2 regions of the Listeria sp. Marseille-Q6474 genome follow, and region 1 is predicted to be linked to the other one. Evidence: riboswitches for the same ligand, from Rfam matches in the RefSeq annotation. Region 1 holds a riboswitch; the other holds the start of a gene.
The links. A riboswitch is a leader RNA that binds a small molecule or an ion and turns the genes downstream of it on or off. The one in region 1 is predicted to bind S-adenosylmethionine.
Positions count from the first base shown of each region.

Region 2: linked by a shared signal. The riboswitch ahead of OC533_RS07770 (ABC transporter substrate-binding protein) and the one ahead of OC533_RS06990 (MetQ/NlpA family ABC transporter substrate-binding protein) in region 1 are both predicted to bind S-adenosylmethionine.

Region 1 covers NZ_CAMPPS010000001.1:1,385,999-1,392,005, reverse strand. Annotated here, with positions in the region: gene OC533_RS07010 (Crp/Fnr family transcriptional regulator) at 1-399, opposite strand, end outside; gene OC533_RS07005 (carbon-nitrogen family hydrolase) at 549-1,328, opposite strand; gene OC533_RS07000 (methionine ABC transporter permease) at 1,419-2,081, opposite strand; gene OC533_RS06995 (methionine ABC transporter ATP-binding protein) at 2,078-3,094, opposite strand; gene OC533_RS06990 (MetQ/NlpA family ABC transporter substrate-binding protein) at 3,109-3,930, opposite strand; SAM riboswitch class I at 4,039-4,158, opposite strand; gene OC533_RS06985 (pyridoxal phosphate-dependent aminotransferase) at 4,311-5,492, shown strand; gene yycF (response regulator YycF) at 5,704-6,007, shown strand, end outside.
Region 2 covers NZ_CAMPPS010000001.1:1,549,430-1,555,436, forward strand. Annotated here, with positions in the region: gene OC533_RS07760 (ABC transporter permease) at 166-1,059, opposite strand; gene OC533_RS07765 (ABC transporter permease) at 1,070-2,020, opposite strand; gene OC533_RS07770 (ABC transporter substrate-binding protein) at 2,122-3,696, opposite strand; SAM riboswitch class I at 3,782-3,884, opposite strand; gene OC533_RS07775 (GNAT family N-acetyltransferase) at 4,025-4,303, opposite strand; gene OC533_RS07780 ((4Fe-4S)-binding protein) at 4,315-4,548, opposite strand; gene OC533_RS07785 (IMP dehydrogenase) at 4,715-6,007, shown strand, end outside.

The DNA.
Region 1 (6,007 bases):
AAGGCTTTTGAAGAAAGCATGGCGAGCCAAGTCACGCATAATGAAAAATTGAAAACCAAAGTTCTCTGGAAACATTGAGAGAAAATACTCTAAATCTTTAAACGTGTATTTATAAACCGTACAAGTCGATATCGTTTTAAATAAAAAGTCATCTACATTTCCTTGGAATAGACTATAGTAATTGACGAAGGAGCCTTTTCCAAGAATCGTGTAAATACTGTTTGATTCTGGGTTCATAGAAATGGAAACAAATCCGTCGATAATTAAATAGACATGACTATTTCTTTGATCGGCTGTATTAACTAATTCAGTGTTTTTTGGAACTTTTAATTTTTCGTAGTTGATGTTACCTTCGTGAGATAACCGAATGAATTCTTTGTGGTTAAATAGTGCATCCATTGTTAGCAGCTCCTTTACTCTTTCGTTAACTATAATATATAATAACAAAATTAACAAAATTTAATCCACATAAATGATACCAAATTGCCACTTTATTGGTGGAAATTTGAAGATTTAATGAGAAATTGTAAAAAAACGCTATTCTGATTTTAGTATAGTTCAGGACGACGGTCGGTAAAAACAGGAATTATCCCTCTAGTTTCAGCGACTAAATTCAAGTCGATTTCAGCATAAATATTGCCCTCTTCTTCGCCACCATGAACAATAACATTTCCTAGTGGATCAATAACGAGCGAATGACCGTTAAAATGATTATTAGGATCATCGCCAACCCGGTTGACAGCAACAACAAAAGCTTGGTTTTCAATCGCACGAGCAATAAGTAGTTGTTCCCATTGTTTAATGCGTTCAGCTGGCCACTGCGCAGAAACAAAAATAACTTCTGAGCCTTCTGAAGTATGTTTGCGAATCCATTCAGGAAATCTAATATCATAACAAATGAACCCTGCGCAAGAAATACCATCTAGTCGAAATAGATTTTTATCATTTCCAGGTTCTAGGTATAAGTGTTCATTCATAAGTTGGAATAAGTGTACCTTTTTATATGAAGAAAGTAGTCCGCCATATTTATCAAAAGCGTACATCGTGTTGGAAAACTTGCTTCCTTCTGAAATAGAAACCGAGCCGCCAATTATAGCGATTTGGTGTTTTTCTGAAAGGCCAGCTAAAAATTCTTTTGTTCTCTCCCCATTTAAATCAGCAACCCCAGCTAATTCATTTAAAGCATAACCTGTATTCCACATTTCTGGTAAAACTGCTATATCGGCCCCATTTTCAGCAGCTTCAACAATTGCTTTTTCAATCCGTGCATAGTTTGCATCCGGATATTTAAAAACTACATCGGTTTGACATAATGCCAACTTCCACATGTTCTTCGCTCCCTTTTTCTTTTAAAAATAACATAAGCTTGGTGGCGAGTCCATACCGGAACACTACGCACCAAGCTCTTAGTAGTAAAATTAATCTTTTTTAAGACGTCTAGATAAGAAATTTCCGAATGATTGTAGTGCTTGTACCATGATAATTAAAATAATAATCGTTGTGTACATGACAGTCGGTTCAAAACGCTGGAAACCATATTGGTATGCAATCGTTCCAAGTCCGCCAGCCCCAACAAGTCCAGCCATTGCAGTTGCGCCGATAAGACCAATTGTAGCAATCGTTAAGCCAAGAACGATACCAGACCGAGCTTCGCGAATAACTACGCTCCAAATGATTTTTGGCGTTGAAATCCCCATTGCTTGGTAGGCTTCAATAACACCACGGTCAACTTCAAGTAGGGCAGACTCCATCAAGCGAGCGATATAAGGTGCGGTGAATACAACAAGTGGCATAATCACACCTTGAATTCCAATTGTAGTACCAACAACAAAACGAGTTACCGGAATCATTAAGAATAATAAAATAATGAAAGGTAACGAACGTAAAATATTAATTACCCAGTTCAAAATACTATATACAACCAGATTTTCTGATTGACCGCCTTTACGCGTTAATGTTAAAAATACGCCAAGTGGCAACCCAATTGCTAGTGAAATTACAAGTGTAATCCCAGTCATTGTAAGAGTTTCTAAAAATCCTTGCCAAAGTATCGGTCCCCATTCTTCAAAAAACAAACTCATAGTAACTCGACCTCCTCAACAACGACTCCAGATTCTTTCAAATAAGCAATAGCTTTACTATATTCGGCTTCGTCCCCTTTTAAATGAACGAGTAGTTTTCCGAGTGTTCCGTTTTTCAAATGATCTATTCCACCAGCTAAAATGCTTGGAAGAACGTCGAATTTGCGTGATACAAGAGCGAGCGCAGGTTCATCAGCCTCATCACCAATAAAATGAAGTGAAACTAATTTTCCGGTTGCAACATATTTTTCAAGCAAATCTTGCGGGATGTCGAAACTAGCTTCCGAGCCAACAAAGCGTTTTGTTGTCGCATGTTTTGCTTTGGTGAAAATATCAAGAACGGTACCTTGCTCTACTAAATGTCCATTTTCCATCACAGCAACCCGGTCACAAATACGTTGAATGACATCAAGTTCATGTGTAATTAAGAAAATCGTAATGCCAAGCTCAGCGTTAATCTTAAGTAACAACTGCAAAATTGCTTCTGTTGTTTCAGGATCCAAAGCACTTGTCGCTTCATCGCTTAAAAGAATTTCTGGTTCATGCGCAAGAGCACGAGCAATCGCAACACGTTGTTTTTGACCGCCGGAAAGCTGACTTGGATAATTGTTTCTTTTATCCTCTAAGCCAACAATCGACAAGTATTTATTTACGCGAATCTCGATTTCGTCTTTTGGAACACCTTCTAATTTTAACGGTTTGGCAATGTTATCATAGACAGTTGCGGTTTTAAGTAAGTTATATCCTTGGAAAATCATACCAATTTTCCGACGAGCGACACGAAGTTCTTTACTTGAGAGGGTAGACAAATTCTTTCCATCAATTAAAACTTGGCCGGCATCAGGACGTTCAAGCAAGTTGATGCAACGAACGAGGGTACTTTTTCCGGCGCCACTGTAACCAACGACACCGAAAATTTCTCCTTTTTCGACTGTAATAGAAACATTTTTGACGGCTTCTACGGTTTTTCCATTTACGTTAAATGACTTTGAAACTTGATGTAATTCGATCAAAATAAAACAACTCCCTAGAATGCAGGTACTACAGACCCATTAAATTCTTTTTCAATAAATGCTTTTACGTCATCAGAATGGTAGTATTTTTCTAATGTTTTAACGACTTCATCATCTTTGTTTTCGCTACGGATAACAAATACGTTTGGATATGGATTGTCTTTTGTTGGTTCATGGTAAATTGCGTCTTTATTAATAGAAAGTCCAGCACCCATTGCGAAGTTAGTATTGATAGCTGCTGCTGCAACTTCATCTAATTGTGCAGGGATTTGAGAAGCTTCAAGTTCAACGATTTCAAGGTCAAGTGGGTTTTCAGCAATGTCTTTTTTCGTTGCTTTTTCTTCCACGCCATCTTTTAATTTAATAATGCCAGCATCTTCAAATAGTTTTAAGCCACGATATTCGTTACTTGGATCGTTTGGAACGGCAATTTTGTCGCCTTTTTTCAGGTCTTTTAAGTCTTTAATATCGTTAGAGTAAACACCCATTGGGAATGCTACTGTTTTAAAAGCAACGTCTAATTTGTAGCCTTTATCTTTCTTTTGTTGCTCTAAGAACGGGATTGTTTGGTAGTTATTCGCATCGAGGTCACCGTCGTTTAAAGCTGTATTTGGTGTATTATAATCATCAAAAGTTTTGATTTTGATTTCAAGGCCATCTTTTTTCGCTAATTTTTGAACTTCTTCAGCGATTTGTTGGTGAGGTCCTGCTGTTGTTCCAATGGTGATTTCTTTTGTGCTTAAGGCTTTGTCGTCACTGCCTCCTCCACATGCTGCTAATCCTAAAACAAGGCTTGATGCAAGTAAAATTCCTAACCCTTTTGTTAATTTTCTCATCTTTTTTCCTCCCTAGTATGTTGTGTGATTATCCAGATTTATTCATGAAAACAATAAAAAACTTCTCTATTTAGAATAGAGAAGTGGAAAGTCGAACATATCCAGCTCCTCTTATCTACCAAAACGGAATACACCATTTTGCTGGAATTAGCACCTTCACTTTACGCTTAAATAAAGTTAGGTTGCCGGGCTTCATCGGGCCAGTCCCTCTGCCGCTCTCGATAAGAGAAAATATTTTAGAAAAACCTGTTAGTTAAAAATATACGCATTTTAAGATAATTTGTCAATGCTTTTTTAAGTTTTAAAAAAATCATACTGGACAAATACTTCAGAAAACTTTACTATTTTAATCAATGAAACTTGAAAAGGACGGGTGCCAAATGAAAATTTCCAAACGCTTGCAAAATTTACCAGATCAATTTTTTTCTAGCCTTGTAGAAAAAGTGGGAAAGAAAGTGGCAGAAGGTCATGACGTGATTAATCTAGGTCAAGGAAATCCAGACCAGCCAACACCCAAGCATATCGTGGAAGCAATGAAAACAGCTTCAGAAAATCCAATGAATCATAAATATTCGTTGTTTCGTGGAAAACAGGAACTTAAACAAGCCGCGGCTGATTTTTATGCGCGTGAATATAATGTAACCATCGATCCAAATACAGAAGTAGCCATTTTATTTGGGACGAAAACAGGGCTTGTTGAACTGCCAATGTGTTTAATGGATCCAGGTGATGTAATGCTTTTACCAGATCCGGGCTACCCAGATTATTTATCAGGAGCAGTTTTAGGAGAAGTTGAGTTCGAAACAATGCCACTTATTGCTGAAAATGACTTTTTACCAGATTTTAATAAAATTCCTGAAGAAATTGCGAAAAAAGCGGAGTTGATGTATTTAAATTATCCGAATAACCCCACTGGCGCGGTTGCTACGACTCACTTTTTTGAAGAAACGGTTGCTTTTGCTAAAGAAAACAATATCACGATTGCACATGATTTTGCTTATGGTGGTATTGGTTTTGATGGGAAGAAACCGATTAGCTTTTTAGAAACTCCAGGGGCGAAAGAGGTTGGAATCGAACTTTATACGCTTTCGAAAACATACAATATGGCTGGCTGGCGCGTAGGATTTGCTGTTGGGAATAAAGACGTTGTCGAAGCAATCAACCTCATTCAAGATCATATGTATGTAAGTTTATTCCCAGGTATTCAAGATGCTGCAATTGAGGCTCTCACAGGCGATCAAACTTGTGTACAAGAATTAAATGCTCGTTATGAAAGCCGTAGAAATGCATTTATAGCTGCTTGTGATAAAATTGGTTGGGAAGCAATTGCTCCAGCGGGCTCTTTTTTTGCATGGATGCCCGTTCCAAAAGAGTTTACAAGTAGTGAATTCGCGGATTACTTATTAAATGAGGTTAGTGTAGCTGTTGCTGACGGAAGTGGTTTCGGGACTTTCGGTGAGGGTTATGTACGCGTTGGACTTTTAATGGATGAAAAACGATTAGAAGAGGCAGTTGCACGAATTTCCAAGCTGCATTTATTTGATAAAGTGGCACAAAATTAAGAGATTATGTGATTTTAAGAGAAAATAGCTTGTAATAATTCAGATAATTAACTGTATGTGTTATAATTGATTAGTAAGTCTATTCTTAGCATGTTGTTTTATGAAGACAGGCCGGAATTTAAAGTATTTAGTGAGATTTTTTTGCATTAAATAAAAAGTATCTGTCCCGGTTAAAGCCGGCGAAATCCAGGAATGAGAGGACTGTAAAAAAATGGCAGAAAAGAAAATTCTTGTAGTAGATGACGAAAAACCGATTGCGGATATAGTTAAGTTTAATCTAAATAAAGAAGGCTTTGATGTATATTGCGCCTATGATGGCGATGAAGCGTTAGAACTTGTAGAAGAAGTTCAGCCAGATTTGATTTTACTGGACATTATGCTTCCAGGTCGTGATGGTATTGAGGTATGTCGTGAAGTACGTAAGAAGTATGATATGCCAATAATTATGGTAACTGCAAAAGATTCCGAAATTGATAAAGTTATCGGACTTGAACTTGGTGCCGATGATTACGTTA
Region 2 (6,007 bases), 160 kb from region 1:
TTGTCCTTTAATTATAGCACCGCACGCATTCTCGTTTTGTGAGCGTTTTGTGAATTTATGCCTTGGAAATTGGCTAAAACACGTTTTTTACGTTTCTATTTTAAGTACATTTTCTTTAAAAAACAAAAAAACACTTTGACTGAAAAAATCAAAGTGTTTTTACATTTAATATCTACGTGACAAACCTTTCCTCAGCACATCGCCAAGCACGTTAAATGAAAGAATCGTCATTAAAATTAATAATCCAGGGAAAAGCGCCAAGTAAGTTGCTTCTCCGACGTAGCCTTGCGCATTGTTCAGCATGCTGCCCCACGAAGCGTTAGGCTGTTGAACACCGAGGCCAAGGAAACTCAGTGCTGACTCGGTTAAAATGGCTGTAGCGACGTTTAATGAAGCTGCAACGACGATGGATGGCATCGCGTTTGGAATAATATGCTTGAACATAATGTGGAAAAATCCGCCACCCGAAGACTTGGAGTACAAAATGAATTCACGTTCTTTTAATGTTAACGTCTCTGCTCGAACAATCCGCGCCACTTCCATCCAAGAAAGCAATCCGATAATGATGATAATGTTTGAAATTCCCGGTTTTAAGTACGCATTTAAAATCATTAGTAGGAAAAATGACGGAATTGACATGAAAATATCTAGAAAACGCATCACCATATTGTCAATGAAGCCACCAAAGTAGCCACTAACTGTCCCCGCAAGTGTTCCAACGACAACGGCAATCATCATCGCAAACACGCCAACAAGTAATGAAACCCGGCCGCCGTACAAGACACGCGTCAAGTAATCCCGACCATGGTCATCCGTCCCAAACCAGTGCGACGAATTTGGCGGCATCAGTTTGTCCTGAACGGAAAGAGCATTGGGGTCATAAGGCGAAAGGAACGCGAAAATACAAGCGACTGTAATAAGAATCAGCACACTCGTCGCAAAAACAGCGCGGCGGTCAGCCAGCATAAAACGCCAAAAACTCCGCTCTCTGGTAGCATGAACAACCTCCGCATCCCGCTCGAAATCTTGCATTGTTTTTTTCGAAAAATCTAATCGCATCATGAATTCCTCACCCCATTTCCCTAATCCGTGGATCGACAATCATATAAGCTAAATCGGCCAACAAGTTCCCAATAATTAATAATAGCGCTGAAAAAAGTGTAATCGCCATAATAACTGGATAATCTAGTTGGAAAATCGCATTAATCCCAAGCGACCCCATTCCCGGCCATGAAAAAATACTTTCGGTAATAAAAGCGCCTGTAATGACTTGCGGAAGTGACATCCCAAGTAGTGTTATGACTGGCAACAAGGAATTTTTCAAGACATGATGCCCCATAATTTGTACTTTGGATAACCCTTTCGCATAACCGAATAAAACATATTCTTCTTTTAATTGGTTAATCGTATTCGAGCGGACGTAACGATAATATGCCGCGCACCCTTGGAAAGTCAGCGTTATAACTGGCAAAATCGCATGCTCCGCCATATCCCAGAAGGAGTCGACCCCAATCGTTCGCATCCCTAGACTTGGGAGCCACCCTAATTGAATCGAGAACACATCTATTAAAATCATCCCAAACCAAAAAATCGGAATCGAAATCCCAATATATGAAATTCCATTTAACACTTTATCAATCCAAGTATTTTCGTAATTCGCCGCAACTAAACCAAGTGGAATTGACAACAATAGCGTCAGCACAAGCGAAGTCCCAACCAAACCAAGTGTCGCTGGAATTCTCTCTAAAATTTGTTGTAAAACTGGTTGGCTGTTCACAATCGAATAACCAAGATTACCTTGGAGCAAATTTCCAAGCCAAATAAAATACTGTACATAAATCGGTTGATCCAGCCCTAAGCTCTGTCTAATCCGCTCGACATCATCAGGATTCATATCAGGCGTAACAAACGAATTCACGGGATCCCCGGGCGCTAATTTTATAAGTGCAAACGAAATAATCGAGATAATAAACAGCATCGGAATAATTTGCAATACGCGTTTTATGATTGTTTTTAGCATAATTTATCTCCTATCTAAAACACTAAAAATGACAAGTAAAAACCTGAACCTGCCAAAAACAAGCATGGCAGGCCAGATTTTTTACGAATGATTTTTAATTATTATTCCGTTAAATATAGTTTAGAAAGATCACGGAACATTGTTACTGGTTGTGGTGTTGCAGCTTTTTGGCCACCGTAACGGCTATCAAGAGCTAGCACTGCATTATCATAAGAAATTGGATAAATTACAGCATCGTCAGCAATGGTGTTTTGGATTTTTTCATAGATTTCTTGACGTTCTTTATCGTCCGCAGTTACAGCACCTTTTTCCCAAAGTGCATCTAGATCTTTGTTGTGGTAGTTCGAATAGTTGTATGGCGCATCGCTTAGGTATAGGGATTTATACGCATCAGGATCGTTCCCCATGATATAACCATTTAGTGCGATAGAGTAGTCTGCGTTTTTGCGGTCAAGTGTGATGTTGCTTAGTGCATTTGGATCTGTTGGTTTCAAGTCAAGTGTCACGCCGATTTCTTTGTATTGTTGTTGCAAGTAAAGCGCGATACTTTCTTGTGATTTACTGTTGTTTAAATAGTAAACAGTTAGTTTTTGGCTTGTATCAAAACCGCTTTCTTTTACTAATTTTTTCGCTTTGGCAATGTCTTGGTCGTATGTTTCTACTTTATCTGTGAAGTATTTCGTGTTTTCTGTTAGGAACGAAGAAGCTGGTTTTGCGTATTCATCTGAACCGTAAGCTGCATCAATGATTTCTTCACGGTCAAGCGCATAAGAAAGGGCTTGGCGAAGTTCTTTTGATTTAAGAGCTGGTTGGTTTTCGTTGAACGTTGCATAGCTTAAGCGGTTTTCCGGGTAAGTGATAATGTTTACCGCGCTCGCTTTTTCTACTTTTTTTCTATCAGAAGGTTGAATGGATTTTAAGTTAATTTCGCCATTTTGCAGTGCTAAATTAGCTGCGTTTTGGTCTTTTGTGATTCGGAAAGTAACTTTATCCAATTTTGGTTTGCCGTCAAAATAGTCGTTGAACCGTTCTAGGGAAACATATTCACCTGTTTTGTATTCAACAAATTTGTACGGACCTGAGCCGATTGGATTTTTGTTTTTATCACTTTTCTCGATGTTTTCTACCCCTTCAAAAATGTGTTTTGGAATTGGGAAGAACGTTTTAATTGTATTTTCAAAGGCTGGAGCAACAGTTGGTAAAGTGAATTTCACTGTTGTGGCATCCACTGCTTCTACTTTTACAGGTTTATCATCAAAAACAAAGTTCCCACGGTTCGGGCTGTTTTGTTTTGTATCTAAAATAGAATTTACAGTAAATACTACGTCATCTGCAGTCAAAGGCTTACCGTCATGCCAAGTTAAACCATCTTTTAGTTTCACAGTGTAAGTTAAGTTGTCGTCTGAAATATCTAAGCTTTTTGCAAGTGCCGGTTTCCCGTCAACTTCCCAAAATAGCGGTGCGTATACAGCTTGTTGAATCGTTAATGTTACACGGTCAGAAGCGTAGTTCGGATTGATAACTTCTGGATCCCCAGTAACGCCGATAATTAGAGAGCCGCCGTCTTTCGCTTTGCCTGAACCGTTTGCTTTGTCTGAACTAGCGCCAGAGCCTCCGCAAGCTGTTAACACCAAGGCAAAAACCGAGATAACCGCTACTAATAAAAATTTCTTCATCTAACAAAAACTCCCCTCTTTAAGCGCTAAAAATAACGCTTCCTCTGTTTTTTGGTCAGAATCGAAGCGCCTCATTAAAAGCTACTACTTATCTGCCAGAATATTACTTCTGATCGGAATTAGCATAGAACTTGCGCTCCGCTGCCGGGTTTCACTGGGCCGATTCCCTCCACCACTCTGGATAAGAAATTGTAATACTATTATTCCTATAAGTTTACTGTGAATTAAAGATACACTGAAAAGAACCAGATGTCAAGAAGAGAAAACTGGATTTTTAAAAATAATTTTATAAAAAAATAGACTGGGTTTGTTCCCAGTCTACGCTTAATTATTTATCGGCTTGAACTTCCTGATATTCTGGCTTCTTAGAAAACTCAGCTTTTGCAAACGGGCAAAGCGGAATAATTTTCTTTCCTTCCGTTTTTGCTTTCTCGACAGCGCGTTTCACAAGTTCTTGAGCTATTCCTTGACCACGAGCCGCATCATCAACGCCTGTGTGGTCAATAATAAACATGTCTTCCCCAGTTGGCACAAAAGTCACTTCACCGACCTCTACACCTTCCTCATTTACTGCATAAATTCTGTTTTCACCGTTTTTATATTCCATTTGTTATCCTCCTATTTCTCTATATACTGAAGCGCTCCACTTGGGCAAGTATGAATCACCCGTTTTGCCTCTTCTTTTGGTACGTTATCTGGCATAATCCATGGTTTTCTATCCAAATTAAAAAGTTCTGCGTTACCTTTTACACAATTACCGGAATGTGCGCAAATATTCGTATTAAAATAAATATCTACATCTGCCCCGCGATACTTGCGGTAGCCTTGTTCTAATAGTGTTTCTTCTTCCATCTGATTACCTCCTTCGCCAAAGTTTCCTTACTTTTAGTATATTCCACTCATCTACTAAAAGAAAACGTCCCGAAAAAGCATCCCAGTCATTGACTTTCAAGCCAGTTATTGAAATAATAAAGATATTTTATAAGTACATTTAACAATAGAAGAAGGAGTGGAAATAATGGCATTTTATTTTGAAGAACCGTCCCGCACATTTAGTGAGTTTTTACTAGTTCCAGGCTACTCATCGGCTGAATGTGTACCAACAAACGTTAGCTTAAAAACACCGATTGTAAAATTTAAAAAAGGGGAAGAATCTGCTATCACAATGAACATTCCGCTTGTTTCCGCAATTATGCAAGCTGTTTCTGATGATAACATGGGAATTGCTCTCGCTAAAGAAGGCGGCGTATCCTTCATTTTCGGATCTCAATCAATCGAAAGTGAGGCTGCAATGGTTTCTCGCGTGAAAAATCATAAAGCTGGATTCGTCATTAGCGATTCTAATATCAGCCCAGATAAAACCCTCCAAGACATTCTTGATTTAAAAGAAAAAACTGGTCATTCTACAGTTGCAGTTACAGAAGACGGCACAGCGCACGGTAAATTACTTGGAATCGTGACAAGTCGCGACTACCGAGTGACGCGTATGAGTCCTGATGAAAAAGTAGCAGATTTCATGACGCCTTTTGAAAAACTAGTTACTGCTAAAAAATCGACCACTTTAAAAGAAGCTAACAACATTATTTGGGACCACAAATTAAATGCTTTACCACTTGTAGACGATAACGAACACTTGGTTCACATGGTGTTCCGCAAAGACTACGACTCAAATAAAGAAAATAAATTAGAATTACTTGATTCCTCCAAACGTTATGTAGTTGGAGCTGGAATTAACACACGCGACTATGAAGAACGTGTTCCCGCTCTAGTAGAAGCTGGCGCAGATATTTTGTGTATCGATTCCTCTGAAGGTTACTCCGAATGGCAAAAACGTACACTTGACTACGTTCGCGGTAAATACGGCGATACAGTCAAAGTCGGCGCAGGAAATGTTGTTGACCGCGATGGTTTCCGTTATCTTGCAGAAGCTGGCGCAGATTTCGTTAAAGTTGGCGTTGGTGGTGGTTCCATTTGTATCACGCGTGAACAAAAAGGTATCGGCCGCGGACAAGCAACCGCCCTAATTGATGTTGCTAAAGCTCGCGATGAATATTTTGAAGAAACAGGTGTATACATTCCGATTTGTTCTGATGGCGGCATTGTTTATGATTACCATATGACGCTAGCTCTAGCAATGGGCGCTGACTTTATCATGCTTGGTCGTTATTTCTCTCGTTTTGATGAAAGTCCTACTAATAAAGTGAATTTAAACGGCACGTATATGAAAGAATATTGGGGCGAAGGAGCTAACCGCGCGCGCAACTGGCAACGTTATGACCTTGGCGGCGATAAGAAATTATCTTTTGAAGAA